2 regions of the Agathobaculum faecis genome follow, and region 2 is predicted to be linked to the other one. Evidence: predicted binding sites of a transcription regulator. Region 2 holds the regulator's gene; the other holds the start of a gene.
The links. Region 2 encodes Rex, which represses fermentation and respiration genes when NADH is low (regulators of the CRP and FNR family bind a similar motif). Its sites were predicted from a motif close to ATTGTTAANNNNTTAACAAT; they were not measured.
Positions count from the first base shown of each region.

Region 1: the regulator Rex is predicted to act here: its motif matches at 5,262-5,281, upstream of H8S45_RS04950 (butyryl-CoA:acetate CoA-transferase).

Region 1 is NZ_JACOPL010000003.1:257,733-265,710, forward strand. Features, by position in the region: gene ychF (redox-regulated ATPase YchF) at 1-591, opposite strand, end outside; gene H8S45_RS04935 (hypothetical protein) at 751-1,647, shown strand; gene H8S45_RS04940 (M23 family metallopeptidase) at 1,859-3,088, shown strand; gene H8S45_RS04945 (ECF transporter S component) at 3,193-3,747, opposite strand; gene H8S45_RS04950 (butyryl-CoA:acetate CoA-transferase) at 3,899-5,242, opposite strand; gene H8S45_RS04955 (transporter substrate-binding domain-containing protein) at 5,484-6,335, shown strand; gene H8S45_RS04960 (amino acid ABC transporter permease) at 6,414-7,145, shown strand; gene H8S45_RS04965 (amino acid ABC transporter ATP-binding protein) at 7,159-7,947, shown strand.
Region 2 is NZ_JACOPL010000009.1:122,286-130,263, forward strand. Features, by position in the region: gene rimI (ribosomal protein S18-alanine N-acetyltransferase) at 1-246, shown strand, start outside; gene H8S45_RS10985 (GNAT family N-acetyltransferase) at 253-1,182, shown strand; gene H8S45_RS10990 (hypothetical protein) at 1,203-1,409, shown strand; gene H8S45_RS10995 (hypothetical protein) at 1,462-1,713, shown strand; gene tsaD (tRNA (adenosine(37)-N6)-threonylcarbamoyltransferase complex transferase subunit TsaD) at 1,718-2,743, shown strand; gene H8S45_RS11005 (aconitate hydratase) at 2,954-4,879, shown strand; gene H8S45_RS11010 (isocitrate/isopropylmalate family dehydrogenase) at 4,977-6,134, shown strand; gene H8S45_RS11015 (redox-sensing transcriptional repressor Rex) at 6,166-6,804, shown strand; gene metA (homoserine O-acetyltransferase MetA) at 6,835-7,749, opposite strand.

The DNA.
Region 1 (7,978 bases), on a different contig from region 2:
AAGCAAGTCGCTCTCTTTTACCACGCGGTCAACGTCCTCATCCTCGCCGAAGCCCTCGAACGTGCGCGCGGTCCTGCCCTCCTCCAGATGCGCCTTGAGCGCCTCGAGGAGCTCCACATCCCGACTCAGCTTTTTGTCCGCCTTGGCAGCCTTGCGGGTGCGCTCCAGGCGGCGCTCCAGATGCTCGATATCCGCCAGGATCAGCTCAAGGTTGATGGTTTCAATGTCACGTGCGGGATCGACCGAGCCTTCGACGTGGACGATATTCTCATTGTCAAAGCAGCGGACGACGTGGACGATCGCATCCACCTCGCGGATGTGGGACAGGAACTTGTTGCCCAGCCCCTCGCCCTTGCTCGCGCCGCGCACCAATCCCGCGATATCCACAAACTCCACCACCGCAGGGGTGGTCTTTTTCGCGTGGTACAGGTCGGTCAGCGGCTGCAGGCGCTCGTCCGGCACGGCCACCATACCGACGTTGGGGTCGATGGTGCAGAACGGGTAGTTCGCGCTCTCCGCGCCCGCCTGCGTGATTGCATTGAACAAAGTCGATTTCCCGACATTCGGAAGCCCGACGATACCGAGTTTCATGATTGCCATTCCTCCAATTAGGATAAGGGAAGCCCTGTCCCCGTTTTTTGTCTTGCAAATAGTATACCGCTTTCGCTGGCATTTTGCAATCTTTTGCGGTATACTATTGTCACCGTTTCTGGTATCAACATTGCAGGCTGCTGCGGAAAGGGAACCATTATGCCGTCTTATGCCACCCATCATATTTTTGCCGCGACCGTCCAGCGCGTTACAGGAGACTCGGCCGCGCACATCGCCGCCACCTACCCCGCGGGATACCGCTGGGGCGCACAGGGGCCGGACCCGCTTTACTATTACCACGCGCCATTCTCCGGCCCGCTGGGCCGTCTGGCGCGCCGCATGCACACCGAGCCGCCCGGCGCTTTGTTTGAAGCGCTGTGCGACGCCGCTGTGCAGCAGCATGACGCCGCCGCGCTCGCGTATGTATTCGGCTTCTGCACACACTACGCGCTCGACCGCGTGACCCACGCTTTCCTGGAGGCGCAGGCCGACCGCCTCTCGCTCTACCTGCCCAATTATTCCGCCGAGGCGCGGCGCAAGCTGGTTGAAAGCGATATCGACGGCATCCTGATCACCAATTACATCGCTGCCGCCCCCGCGGAGTTTGAGGCGTTCCGCCTGCTCGATCCCAGCGCCGCGGAATGCACCGTGCTGGCGCGCGTGCTGGCCGGCGCGGCGAAAAGCGCGTGCGGCGCGCGCGTCTCCCCCGCCGCGGTGTACCGCTCGCTGCACGACATGCGCCGTGTGCTGCACCTGACGCACAGCGGCAGCCATATCCGCGGCCGCCTGGTGCATCTGGAGCGGCTCGCGGGCAAGGCCGGTCTCGCCTCCTCGCTGATCCGTCCCGCCGAACCGCTCGCCGCGGACTGCGCCAACCAGTCGCACCGCCCCTGGTCCTCGGGTAACGGCGAACGAACCGAGTCCTTCTGCGACCTGTTCGACGCGGCCGTGCCGCTCGCCGTGTCGCTTCAGCGCGCAGTCCTCGAACGCTATTATCAGCAAAAGCCCCTCGATCCGCGATTTTTCCCCACGAATTTCTGCGGCGCTGCAACGTAAATTTAATTTTCTGGAGCCAATCGACAGGTTTCGTATGACTTCGCCCTCCAAAGCGGTTAAGGTATCCATTGTTACCAAACTGTAACCTTGGACATTTGGAAAGGAGGGAATATGGAGGAGCGCTTTTCTCCATACTACCGTCATGCGAAACCTGTTATCATTTTTTGCCGGACTTTTTTCCGGCCTGTTATTTGCCCTTGTGCGGGCCATATTGCTGCTTGACCGCCTAATCTGTTGGTTCTGGGATCTGCCCTGCTGGGCGGCGCTTGCCCGCGTATGCCGCGCGGCGGCAAAGCGGCGCGCGGTCTGCGCAGCGGCCGTGTTCCTCCCCGTGTTCTTTGTGCCCAGCGCGCTGCTGCTGCACAGCGGCACCCTGGTACTGGCGAACGGCAGGCCGCTCGGCCTGGTCGAGGAGGCGGACACGCTCTCCGCTGCGGTCGCGGAAATCGAACAGAGCGCGGGCGCGCTCGCGGGCGGGGAATACACGCTCCCCGTCTGCATTGAAACCAAACCGTCCTATGCACTGGAGGACCAATTCCTGACCGGCGATACGCTCAAGGCCGAGCTGATCGACGCCAGCGGGGAACTGGACACGCTTGCCGTGATCTCGGTCGACGGCGAGCAGGCGGGCGTCTGCCGCTCGGCGGACGAGGCGCAGGCGCTGCTCGACCGCGTCAAGGCGCAGTACACGACCGCAACCGATGAGGACGCGGACTTCCTGCAGGAGGTGCGTGTGGACAATGTCGTCGCCCAGACCTCGCTGGTTTCGGATTTCGGCGCGCTGTACAGCACGCTCTCCCCCCGCCTGGATGTGACCGCGACGCGCTCGGTCACCTATACTGAGGAAATCCCCTATGAAACGATCACCCGCGAGAACGACCAGCTCGACCAGACCTACCGCGCCACCGTGCAGGAGGGCTGCGCGGGCGAGGCGGTCGTCACCGCCGAGATCGAAACCGTGGACGGACAGGAACATGGCCGCACCATCCTTGCGCGCACGGTGCTGAGCGACGCGAGGAATGAGATCGTCGAGGTAGGCACCAGGAATGTCGGCATCGGCACAGGCGAATTTTCCGTGCCGCTGACGAGCTACACCTTCACCTCTGCGTTCAAATGGCGCTGGGGCAGGCTGCACGGCGGCGTGGACCTTGCGGTGGGAGAAGGCACGCCAGTCTACGCGGCGGACAACGGCAAGGTCATCGTTGCCGAGGATTCGGGCAACGGGTACGGCAACTATATCATCCTCGATCACCAGAACGGCTTCAAGACCCTATACGGGCATAATTCCGAGCTGCTGGTATCGGTCGGGGACGTGGTCGCCAAGGGCGACCGGATCGCGCTTTCCGGCAACACGGGCAATTCGACCGGTCCGCACCTGCATTTTGAGATACAGGTCAACGACGAAAAGGTTGACCCGCAGCAGTACCTGACGCTCTCGTAAACGGAAAAAGCGCTGTGGACAGTGATCCACAGCGCTTCTTATGGTTCATCGAGGAATACCCGTATCTCCATCGCCTCACCGATCTGGGAAAACGGGTCAGTGCTTCAGGTCCGGATGCGTTCGCCCATCTCCGCGCTCGCATGCCCCAGCACCGGCAACAGCACCGCGCATACGATCACGCCGGCCAGCCCCTGCACGATATTGAACGGCACACCGGCCAGTACAGCCGCAACCGCAGCGCCCGCCGCGCTCCCCGCGACCAGCTCCATGCCGACCTCATACACATAATAGCCCGCGACCATCACGATTTCCGCGGGAATACCGCACAGCGCCACGCGTACCGGCATATTCATCCGCTCCCGTCCGGCCATGTGGTGGTAGAGCCAGCCGCCCGCCAGCGCGGTCAGCGCCTTGATGGCGAACGTACCCGGCACCCAGGCCATATAACCGCCGAACAGGTCGGCCAGCATCGAGCCGATGCCCGCCGCGACCGCGCCCAGCCCCGGCCCCAACAGGATGCCGCAGAGCAGCACCAGCCCGTCGCCCAGGTGAATATAGCCGAGCGTCGGCGTCGGGATACGGATAATCATGGTTGCGACCGTCGTCAGCGCCGCGAGCAGAGCAGCAAGGATGATCGTTCTGGTTTTTTTGCTTTTCATATTGTGACACCCTCTCTGTTTTTCCTTTGTTGGTACTATTGTACTCCCTGTATGGCCTTTTACAAAGCGCCAGATCAAACATTTTTCATAATGCCAGACTGCATGCAGAAAAGCGGCCCATCCGCAGATAGGCCGCCTGGTACTTTCCGTCTCAGCGCTTGTTGGAACGCTTCCAGATGTGCATTTTTTCCGCGTCCTGAATGAGCTGCTCGCGGAAGTCGGGATGCGCGACCGAGATCAGCGCCTCCGCGCGCTGCCAGGATGACAGGCCCTTGAGACACACCTTGCCGTACTCGGTAACGAACCAGTGTACGTTCGGGCGCGCGTCGGTCACGACCGAACCGTCCGCCAGCGTCGGGCGGATGCGGGAAGCGATCGAGCCATCCTTCTGCTTGAATGTGGACGAACAGCAGATAAAGCTCTTGCCGCCCTTGGACAGGTACGCGCCCAGCACAAAGTCGAGCTGGCCGCCCGCGCCGGAGATCTGCTTGGTGCCGGCCGTTTCCGCGTTCACCTGGCCGAACAGGTCGATATCCACTGCGTTGTTGATCGAAATGAAGTTGTCGATCTGGGCGATGGTGCGCGCGTCGTTGGTATAGGATACGGGAGCCGCGTAGCATTCCGGATTGTTGTCGATATAGTCATAGAGCTTTTTGGTGCCAGCGCCGAACGCATACACCTGCTTGCCCCGATCGATCCCCTTGCTCAGGCCGTTGATCTTACCCGCCATGGCGATGTCGACAAACGCGTCCACATACATCTCGGTATGTACGCCGAGATCCTTCAGGTCGGATTCCGCAATCATGGAACCGACCGTATTCGGCATGCCGCCGATGCCCAGCTGCAGGCAGGCGCCATTCGGGATCTCCTCCACGATCAGCTTGGCCACCGCGCGGTCAACGTCGGTCGGCGCACCGCCGGCGCCCAACTCCGCGATCGGCGGGTTCTCACCCTCGACGACCATATCTACCTCGGAGATGTGGACCGCTTCCTCAAAGCCGCCCAGGCAGCGCGGCATGTTCTTATTGACCTCGACGATGACAACGTCGGACACGTCGCACACTGCCTTCAGGTGGGACGCGTTCGGGCCGAAGCTGAAGTAGCCGTGGCTGTCCATCGGCGCAACCTGGAACATCGCCACGTTGACGTGCTTGACATTCTCCCGGTAGTAGCGCGGCAGCTCGGAATAGCGCAGCGCATTATAAAAGCCGAAGCCCGCGGTGCAGGCCTTGCGCTCGACGCCGCCCATGTGCCAGGAGTTCCAGGTGATCTTCTTTTCTACGTCCGGAATCTGGAATATAGCGGGCTGCCACATCAGGATGCCGCCGCGCAGGTTGATATCCTCCAACTCGCTCATCCGTCCGGCGAGCGCCTTGTCCAGCGCGCAGGCCGTGCCGGTACACCAGCCGTAGTCCACCCAGTCGCCCGATTTGACCACCTTGACAGCCTCATCCGCCGTGGTCAGCTTCTGCTGATAAAGAGCTTCGTAATCCATGATTGCCCAAACCTCCGTCTTTGTTTATTCTTTAACAATCTTGTTATCTATTATATCTATTGTATATAATACTATATTCCCCCTGTACAGGTCAAGCAAGGAGTTGCCATTTACAACACTTACAACCATTCACCCAGAAAGTGACCAGAAAGTTTTTCTTGATTTTCTCAAATAAAGTGGTACAATGATAAATGACTTTCACAGTACCGTAATTATGCAATGAATTTAGGAGGGCATTCCCATGAAAACCAAAAAGCTTCTGGCGCTGTTGCTCGCCGGCGCGATGAGCGCCTCTCTGCTGGCAGGCTGCGGCAGCGACAGCTCCGCCGATACCACGAGCGGCGACGACGCGGCCAATCCGTCCGACACCGCCGCCGCAGACAGCGACCTGGCGCAGATCGAAGACGCCGGCAAGCTGAAAATCGGCTACACGGTCTATGAGCCGATGAACTATACCGACGAGCAGACCGGCGAATTCACCGGCTTTGACACCGAGTTCGCGCAGGCGGTCTGTGAAAAGCTCGGCGTGGAGCCGGAATTCATCGAGATCGTTTGGGATACCAAGCAGGTCAGCCTGGAAAGTGGTGAGGTGGACTGCCTGTGGAACGGCATGACCATCACGGAGGACCTCAAGCAGAATATTTCGGTTTCCGACCCCTATGTACAGAATACCCAGGTGGTCGTCACCAAGACAGAAAACAAGGATACTTACGCGGATTACGCCAATCTGGTCGGCAAGACGGTGGCGGTAGAGGCCGGCTCGGCCGCACAAAGCGTGGCAGAGGAGGACGAGAACCTCAGCCAGTCCAACCTGGTCACGGTCAGCAAGCAGACCGACGCGCTGCTCGAGGTCAAGTCGGGTACGGCGGACGCCGCAATTTTTGACCAGACCATGGCGGAAAACATGATCGGCGAGGGTACCGACTTCGCGGACCTGACCATCTGCGGCGTATTCCATGAGGAGCAGTATGGCATCGGCTTCCGCAAGGGAAGTGACCTGTGCGACAAGGTCAATGAGATCATGGCTACACTGAATGAAGACGGTACGCTGCAGTCTCTGGCTGAAAAATACGGCCTTTCCCTAGCAGAATAAACAAATTTACCTACACAAATTTTACACCGAACGGGACAGCTTACTGCTGCCCCGCTTGGTTTTGTTTGGAGGAATCCTATGAACCCCTCGGTTATCTTCACCAATCTGTTCCAAAGCTTTGGAATCAACTGCACGATCTTTGTGGTCACACTGCTGGTCGCGCTGCCCGTCGGCCTGCTTGTGGCGTTCGGCGCCATGAACAGGTGGGAACCGTTCCGCTGCCTGCGCGGCAGCCGCCTTGCGTCCGGCAAATGGGGCGCCATGCTGGTCGGGCTGCGCCCGATCGCCCTTCTCATCAAGTTCTTTGTGTGGATCGTCCGCGGCACGCCGCTCATGCTGCAGATCATCTTCATCTACTATGGCCCCGGCCTGCTGCACTGGGGCCAGCCGTGGAACGCCATGGGTACGGACGGGCGCGTGGTCGCGACCTGCGCCGCGTTCGCAATCAACTACGCCTGCTATTTTTCCGAGATTTTCCGCGGCGGTATCCAGTCTATCCCGCGCGGCCAGTATGAGGCCGGCCAGGTGCTCGGCATGACCAAACGGCAGATTTTCTTCAAGATCACGCTGCTGCAGGTCGTCAAGCGCGTGATCCCGCCCATGGGCAACGAATTCATGACGCTTATCAAGGATACCGCGCTGGCCAACATCATCGCCACCAAGGAGATCATCATGATGAGCAAGGAATTCATCAACCGCGGCCTGATCTGGCCGTTGTTCTCCACCGCCCTTTTCTTCCTCGTGTTCTGCGGCGTGCTGACGCTGCTGTTCGGCTGGCTGGAAAGGAAAATGGACTATTTCCGTGTATAAGGAGCGAGCCGCAATGCCTATTCTTGAAGTACAAAACATCGAAAAAAGCTTTGGCCCGACCAAGGTGCTACAGGACATCAGCTTTTCCCTGGAGCGCGGCAAGGCGCTGGCCATTATCGGCTCGTCCGGTTCGGGCAAGACGACCCTGCTGCGCTGCCTGAACTTTCTGGAAACCCCAAACGCGGGCCGTATCCTGGTAAACGGCGAAACCCTGTTTGACGCCGCCGACCGCGCCGCCAAGAGCGACGCGGAAATCCGCCGCCGGCGCCTGCATTTCGGCATGGTGTTTCAATCGTTCAACCTGTTCCCGCAGTACACTGCGCTTGAAAACGTCATGCTGGCCAGCCTGATGCTCGCCAAGGAGCGGCCGGATTACAAGCAGAACCGGCACGCCATCCATGAGGAGATTGAAAACCACGCCATTGAGCTGCTCGCCCAGATGAGCCTAGAGGGCCGCATGAGCCACTACCCCCACCAGCTTTCCGGCGGCCAGCAGCAGCGCGTGGCCATTGCGCGGGCGCTCGCGCTCCAGCCGGACATCCTCTGCTTTGACGAGCCCACCTCCGCGCTCGACCCGGAGCTGACGGGCGAGGTCCTGCGCGTTATCCGTTCGCTCGCGGACCAGCACACCACCATGATTATCGTTACGCACGAGATGGCTTTCGCCCGCGATGTGGCCGACCACGTGCTGTTCATGGACGCGGGCGTGATTGTGGAGGAAGGCACGCCCAGCGAATTGTTTGAAAATACACAAAATGAGCGTACACGCGCCTTTTTGAGCCGTTTTTCGCAAAACAACTAAATCCTGTTTGAATCCGCCCATTCTTTTCGGC
Region 2 (7,978 bases):
ATCACCAATGTTGCGGTATCACCCGACTGCCGCCGGCAGGGAGTCGGCCGCGCGCTGATCGGGACGCTTGTCTCGCACGCGGGAGCGCAGGGGCTGGCCTTTGTTACGTTGGAGGCGCGCACGTCCAATATGCCCGCGATTGCCCTGTACGAGAATGCGGGCTTCCAAAAGGTGGGCGTGCGAAAGAATTTTTACACCGCGCCCGTTGAGGACGCGCTGCTGATGACATTTTTTCTGAAAGGGTGAGGCTGGATGGAGCTTCGGTTTGTCGATGCGGAAAACACCGATCTGCTGGAACTGGCGGGCAGGCTGGATGAATATTATTTTTCGATCGTGGGCGAGGTGCATCGCCGCTATGCGAAATATAACGACCCGCATCTGTTCGGATGCCGGCTGGTCGTTTATGAGGATGGATGCGCGGCAGGCTGCGGCTGCTGGAAGCGGACGGACGCGCATACCGTGGAACTGAAACGCATTTATGTGCGGCCGGAATACCGTCGGCGGGGGATTGCGGGCGCGGTCATCCGCGCGCTGGAGGGTAACGCGGCGGAGCAGGGCTATACGCGCGCTGTTTTGGAAACCGCGCGGACCACAGGGGATTCGGCGGCGCTTTACCGGAAACTGGGATACCGTACAATGCCCTATTATGGGAGTCCGGCCGGTGCGGAAAACTGCCTTTGCTTTGAAAAGGCGCTGGGGACGGTGGATAAAAAACGGGCGGCGCTTCGCTTTGTCGATGTGAGCAATCCGGATCTGGCAGTGCTGGTTGCGGAGCTGGATGTATATTTCCATGCAGGCTGGGGCTCGGTGGCGGAAAAGTACAAGGCGTATCACGCGCTGGACGGAATGGCTTGCGCGGTGGTGGCTTACATAGAGGAACGGCCGGCAGGCTGCGGCTGCTGGCGCGCGTATGATCCGGTAACAGCGGAGATCAAGCGGATGTATGTCCGGCCGGAATACCGAAGAAGCGGGACGGCGGGCAAAATCGTGGCCGCGCTCGAACGGCACGCCGCAGCGAGCGGGTGCCACCGCGCGGTGCTGGAAACCGGCGCGGATATGCCGGACGCGATCGCGTTTTATCAGAAGCAGGGGTACCGGCTGGTGCCGAATTTCGGCGATTTCGCGGGGGACGAGATCTGCGTATGCATGGAAAAAGAGATATCGGATGGCACGATGCGGTAACCGGAAAGGGGGAGAAAGAGATGATGCTTTTGGCGGCCCTTTTGGCCGGCGCCGTGCTGTGTGCCTGTTCTTTCTGCCATGCGCTGTGCGACGCGCTGCGCGCGGTGCAGTGCGGCGGAGATCCCAAAGGGCATGCGGTGCGCCTGCAGGTGAGCCTGTGCGGTGCATTGCTGCTGCCAACGGCAGCGGTGATCTGGGCGGTATACCGCATGCCGGCCGGCTTGTAGCAGAGTGGCGAGGGACAGGAAATATTTGCTTTTGGATAAAGGAGGCGGGAAAATGATTACGCCGATGAACCGCGAGCAGATTTTATGCACCAATACGCAGGAAGACTTTTTCCAAGCGCAGCAGGCGCTCAGCCGTGAGCAGATCGCGTTCCGAACAGAGGTGCGGGACAATACGCAGCGCATGCTGCAGCGGCAGGATGTGCTGGGGATCCGCGCGCAGTACCAGCGGGAGTATCGGATCTATGTACACAGGCAGGACGCGGAACTGGCGCGTCATATTTTGCAATACGGGAACAACGGGTGAGACAATGAGGATTTTGGCAATTGAGTCCTCCTGCGACGAAACGGCGGCCGCCGTGGTTGAGGATGGACGGAACATACTTTCCAGCGTGGTGGACACACAGATCGAAACGCACGCGCTGTATGGGGGCGTGGTGCCGGAGATCGCGTCGCGTCGGCACATGGAGGCGGTTGTGCGCGTGACGGAAAAGGCGCTGGCCGACGCGGGCATGGACAAGCGCGCGGTGGACGCGGTGGCGGCGACCTGTGCGCCGGGACTGATCGGCGCGCTGCTGGTCGGCGCGAATTTCGGGAAATCGCTGGCGTTTGCGCTGCAAAAGCCCTTTATTCCGGTGCATCACATCCGCGGGCATATCGCGGCGACCTATCTGGCGTATCCCGATCTCAAGCCTCCGTTTTTGACGCTGATTGCGTCCGGCGGACACAGCGAGATCGTGATGGTGCGCGATTATACGGATTTTGAGATCCTCGGCGGCACGCGGGACGACGCGGCGGGCGAGGCGTTCGATAAGGTCGCGCGCGTGCTCGGCGTGGGCTACCCGGGCGGCCCGAAGATCGACAGGCTCGCGCAGGAGGGCGACCCGATGTGCTACAAGCTGCCGGATTCGCACATCAAGGACGCGCCGCTTGACTTCTCTTTTTCCGGCCTCAAGACCGCGGTCATCAATCTGGCGCACAATGCGGAGCAGAAAGGCGAAACGCTGGACAAAAACGGCCTTGCGGCCTCTTTTTGTGCGGCGGTCGTGCATACGCTGGTGCCGCGGCTGGAGATGGCGGCGCAGCGGACGCATGCGCGGCGCGTGGTCTGCGCGGGCGGTGTGGCGGCCAACTCGTTCCTGCGCGCGGCGCTGCAGGAGATGGCGAAGCGCACCCACACCAGGCTCTACCTGCCGCCGCTTTCCCTGTGTGGGGATAACGCGGCCATGATCGGGAGCCAGGCATATTATGAATACCTTGCAGGTAGTGTGGGTCTGACCCTGCAGAATGCTTTCGCAACTGCGGAGATCAGTGCGAATATTTGTGAAAAGCGATAGCGAAAAGGTCTTTTCAAAAGATAAGGAATGTTGTAAAATAGAAGTGGTTTTTGCGTTGCAAAGGCCGCTTCTGTTTTGTTTTTGGGCACGGTATGCCGCGCATGCCGTGGAGAAGGCTGTGGAAGCCGCAACGGACCCGCTTTGCAGCGGCGGGGCGCGGCGGGCGCAAATATCGCCGCGTAGGGACATAAAGGAGTGTAAGAAACACAAATGGGTATGACAATCGCACAGAAAATTCTGAAGGAGCATCTGGTGGACGGAGAAATGGTCCAAGGACAGGAGATCGGTTTCCGGATCGACCAAACGCTTACGCAGGATGCTACCGGCACCATGGCTTATCTCCAGTTTGAGGCAATGGGTGTCGACCAGGTCAGGACCGAGCGGTCGGTCGCGTATATCGACCACAATACCCTGCAGTCCGGCTTCGAAAACGCGGACGACCACAAGTATATCGGCTCGGTGGCCAAAAAGCACGGCATCTACTATTCCAAGGCGGGCAACGGCATCTGCCATCAGGTGCATCTGGAGCGCTTCGGCGCGCCGGGTAAAACCCTGATCGGCTCGGACAGCCACACCCCGACCGGCGGCGGCATCGGCATGTTGGCGTTCGGCGCGGGCGGCCTGGACGTGGCGGTTGCGATGGGCGGCGGCGCGTACTACATCCCCATGCCCAAGATGGTGCGCGTCAACCTGACGGGCAAGCTGTCCCCGTGGGTTTCCGCCAAGGACGTTATCCTGGACGTGCTGCGCCAGATGACCGTCAAGGGCGGCGTGGGCAAGATCGTCGAGTACGCGGGCGAGGGCGTTGCGACGCTGTCCGTGCCTGAGCGCGCGACCATCACCAACATGGGCGCGGAACTGGGCGCGACGACCTCGGTGTTCCCGTCCGACGGGGAAACCAGACGCTTCCTCGAGGCGCAGGACCGCGGTGATGTGTGGGTCGAGTTGTCCTCCGATCCGGACGCGGTGTACGACGAGGAATACACGGTCGACCTGTCCGCGCTTGAGCCGCTGGCCGCGATGCCGCACATGCCGGACAATGTCAAGCCGGTCGCTGAGATCGGCGCGATTAAGGTCAATCAGTGCTGCATCGGCTCCTGCACCAATTCCTCCTATTACGATATGATGAAAGTCGCGTCCATCCTCAAGGGTAAAACCGTGCATCCGGACGTTTCGCTTACCATCAGCCCGGGTTCCAAACAGGTGTTTAACATGCTCGCACAGAACGGTGCGCTGGCGGATATTATCGCGGCGGGCGCGCGCATCCTCGAGTGCGCCTGCGGTCCCTGCATCGGCATGGGACAGTCGCCGGAGTCCGCGGGTGTATCCCTGCGTACCTTCAACCGTAACTTTGAGGGCCGCTCGGGGACGCAGGACGCGCAGATTTATCTGGTATCGCCCGAGGTCGCGGCGGCGAGTGCGCTCGCGGGCGTGCTGACCGACCCGCGCACGCTGGGAGAAATGCCGGCGATTGAAATGCCGGAGCATTTCGTCATCAACGACAACATGATCGTAAGGCCCGCAGAAAATCCGGCCGAGGTCGAGGTTGTACGCGGCCCGAACATCAAGCCGTTCCCGCTGGGCAAGGCGCTGGAAGCGTCCTATACGGGCCGCGTCGTACTCAAGACCGAGGACAACATCACCACCGACCATATCCTGCCGGCGGGCGCGAAGCTGCTGCCCTACCGTTCGAACGTGCCATACTACTCGAATTACTGTTTTATCAATGTCGATCCGGAATTTCCGGCGCGCTGCAAGGAGCAGGGCGGCGGCGTCATCGTCGGCGGCGCCAACTACGGCCAGGGCTCGTCGCGCGAGCACGCGGCGCTCGTCCCGCTGTATCTGGGCGTCAAAGCCGTGCTGTGCAAGTCGTTCGCCCGTATCCACAAGGCCAATCTGGTCAACTCGGGCATCCTGCCGCTGACTTTCGCCGATCCGGCGGACTACGACGCGATCAACCTGTTGGATGAGATCGCGCTGCCGCATGTGCTGGAGGAAATCAAAAACGGCAGTCAGGTTACCGTGGTATGCGGCGGCAGGACCTTCAAGGCGGACTGCGACGTTTCCGACCGTCAGCGCGGCGCGCTGCTCGCGGGCGGCACGCTCAACTATGCCAAGGAACAGGCGGCGCAATAAGGAAAAGAGGAGAGAGGCGCTTTCCCAGCCTCCTCTTTCTTGACAGGATGCAGAAAATTTGTTAAAATAATATCAATGGTATGAGGAGGACACCGTTATGTCGATCGACCAGTCCATTCTGGATAAATTTGAAGCAGTGGTAGAAAGCCAGCTTGCGCGCATCGCGGATATGAAAGCACAGGATGACTTTATTGACTATACAAAGCTTGACAAGCTCATCATCGGCGTGTGCGGCGGCGACGGTATCGGCCCGATGATCACCGGCATGGCGCAGCACGCGCTCGAGGCCCTGCTGGCCGACAAGGTCAAGGCGGGGAAAGTGGAGTTCCGTGTGATAGACGGGCTGACCATCGAGCGTCGCGCTGAGCTGGGCTGCGCCATCCCGCCCGATGTGATGGAGGAGCTCAAACAGTGCCATGTAATTCTCAAGGGGCCGACCACGACCCCGCGCAAGGGCGATCCGTGGCCGAATGTGGAATCCGCGAATGTGGCGATGCGCAAAGCGCTCGACCTGTTCGCCAACGTGCGTCCAGTCAAGGTGCCTGAGCTGGGGATCGACTGGACGTTCTATCGCGAAAACACCGAGGGCGGCTATGCGGTCGGCTCGCAGGGCGTGCAGATTGCGGACGATCTGTTCATCGACTTTACAGTGGCGACCTCGCAGGGCTGCGAGCGCATCGCGCGCCTGGCGTTTGATTACGCGCGCAAGACCGGCAAGAACCGCGTCTCCTGCGTGACCAAGGCCAATATCATCAAGACCACGGACGGCAAATTCCTCGACACCTGCCAGCGGGTCGCAAAGGAGTATCCGGAGGTCGAGTTCGACGACTGGTACATCGATATCATGACCGCGAAGCTTCTGGACGAAAAACGCCGCCGCGATTTCAAGGTGGTCGTGCTGCCCAACCTGTATGGCGATATCATCACCGACGAGGCGGCCGAGATTCAGGGCGGCGTAGGCACCGCGGGTTCGGCCAATATCGGCAAGCGCTACGCGATGTTCGAGGCCATCCACGGTTCCGCGCCGCGCATGGTGCAGGAGGGGCGCGCTCAGTACGCGGACCCGTCCTCCGTGCTGCGCGCCTCCGTGATGCTGCTCGAGCACATCGGTGAGATCGAACTGGCGAATAAGCTCGACCGTGCGCTCGATATCTGCATGTTTGAAGAGAAAAAGGTAGTGGTCAATGGGCGTGATACTGGTGCGACCGCGCAGGAATTCACGGATTATGTACTGGAAACGATTGCGAAGCTGTAATTTTGTGATGGGAAAGAGAGGATGAAAACCTGTGGAGCGCAAACAAGAGGTCTCCAAGGCGGTGGTGCAGCGTCTGCCGCGCTACTACCGCAATATTTGTGAGCTGAAAGCTGAGGGCGTACAGCGCATTTCCTCGCGCGCCCTGGCTGAGCGTATGGGGCTGACCGCTTCACAGATCCGGCAGGATTTCAACTGCTTTGGTGGATTTGGCCAGCAGGGATATGGATACAATGTAGATAAGCTGCAGGAGGAGTTGGGCGCTATTCTTGGGCTCCGCGCCGGCCGCACGGCGGTATTGATCGGTGCGGGCAATCTGGGACGGGCCTTGCTCAACAACTTCGATTTTTCGGCCAGCGGATTCAAGCTGCTGTGTGCGTTTGACGCGAATCAGGAGTTAGTGGGAAAAAAATTTGGCGGGCATGAGGTGCGCAGCAGCAGCACGCTGTTTGAATTTGTCGACCGGCGCAAGCCGGATGTTGCCGTCCTGACGATTCCGCGCACCCATGCGCCCGATTTGGCGCATGAGCTGGTCGATCATGGTATCCGCGGCCTGTGGAACTTCACGGGAGAGGACCTGCATCTGGAGGGGCTGGGCGTTCCGGTCGAGAATGTACACTTGTCTGACAGCCTGATGACGCTGTGCCATCTGGTCGGCATGGAAGAGGCATAAAAAAGAAGCGGCTTGAGGCCGCTTCTTTTTTTATATTTTATCGAGGGAGTAGGGTGTGGTTTGGTAAACGTAGTAATTGACCCAGTTGGTATAGAAAAGGTGGGCATGCGCTTTCCAGGTGACCAGAATATCGTCGCTGGGGTCGTCGTTCCTAAAATAGTGCAGGGGGATCTCGGGGTTCAGGCCCTTGGCGAGATCGCGTTCATATTCTTTCTTCAGGGTGTCCGGATCATATTCCCCGTGACCAAGCACGAAAATTTGCCGTCCGTTCATCGCCTCAACCAGATAAACGCCAGCCTCGTGAGATTCCGCCAACAGGCGCAGGCGGTCATCCTTGCGGATATCGGACGCATGTACCTCGGTGTGGCGTGAATGCGGGGCGCAGAATAGGTCGTCGAAGCCGCGCAAAAGGGGCTCTTTCGGGAAAAGCACATGATGCTTGAAGATACCGGACATCTTCCGCGGCAAGGGATATTTGGGGATGCCGTAGTGGTGGTAAAGGCCTGCCTGCGCGCCCCAACAGATATACAACGTGGAATGTACATGGTTTTTCGTCCAGTCCATAATGCGGACCAGCTCATCCCAATACTCAACCTCTTCAAACGGCATGTTTTCGATGGGGGCGCCGGTGATGATAAAACCATCATACTTTTGATCGCGGATATCGTCAAATGTTTTGTAGAATGTGAGCAGATGGTCTTCGGGGGTGTTTTTCGAGTGATAGGTCTTCGTTTGAATCAGGTCGACCTCTATCTGGATCGGTGTGTTGGACAAGCAGCGCAGGATCTGGGTTTCAGTCACGATCTTGAGCGGCATCAGGTTGAGCAGCGCGATGCGCAGAGGGCGGATGTCCTGCGTTGTTGCACGGTGCTCGGTCATCACAAATATGTTTTCGCTCTCCAGAATCGCACGCGCGGGCAAACTGTCGGCTATTTTTATAGGCAAGCCAGTGACCTCCTTTATACCATTGGTTCCAATAGAAAAATTATAGCAGAAAAGCGCTGGAAGGACAAGGGAGGAAAAGGTAGTTATAGAAAGAAAGGGGGAGGGAGGACTTGACAAAGTGGAGGGGGATATAGTATAGTAAACGAGCTGCGGAAGTGCGCGGCGGAAAAAGCTGAAAAAAGAAGAAAAAAGTTCTTGACAAACAGCTTTGGGTTTGATATACTGAATA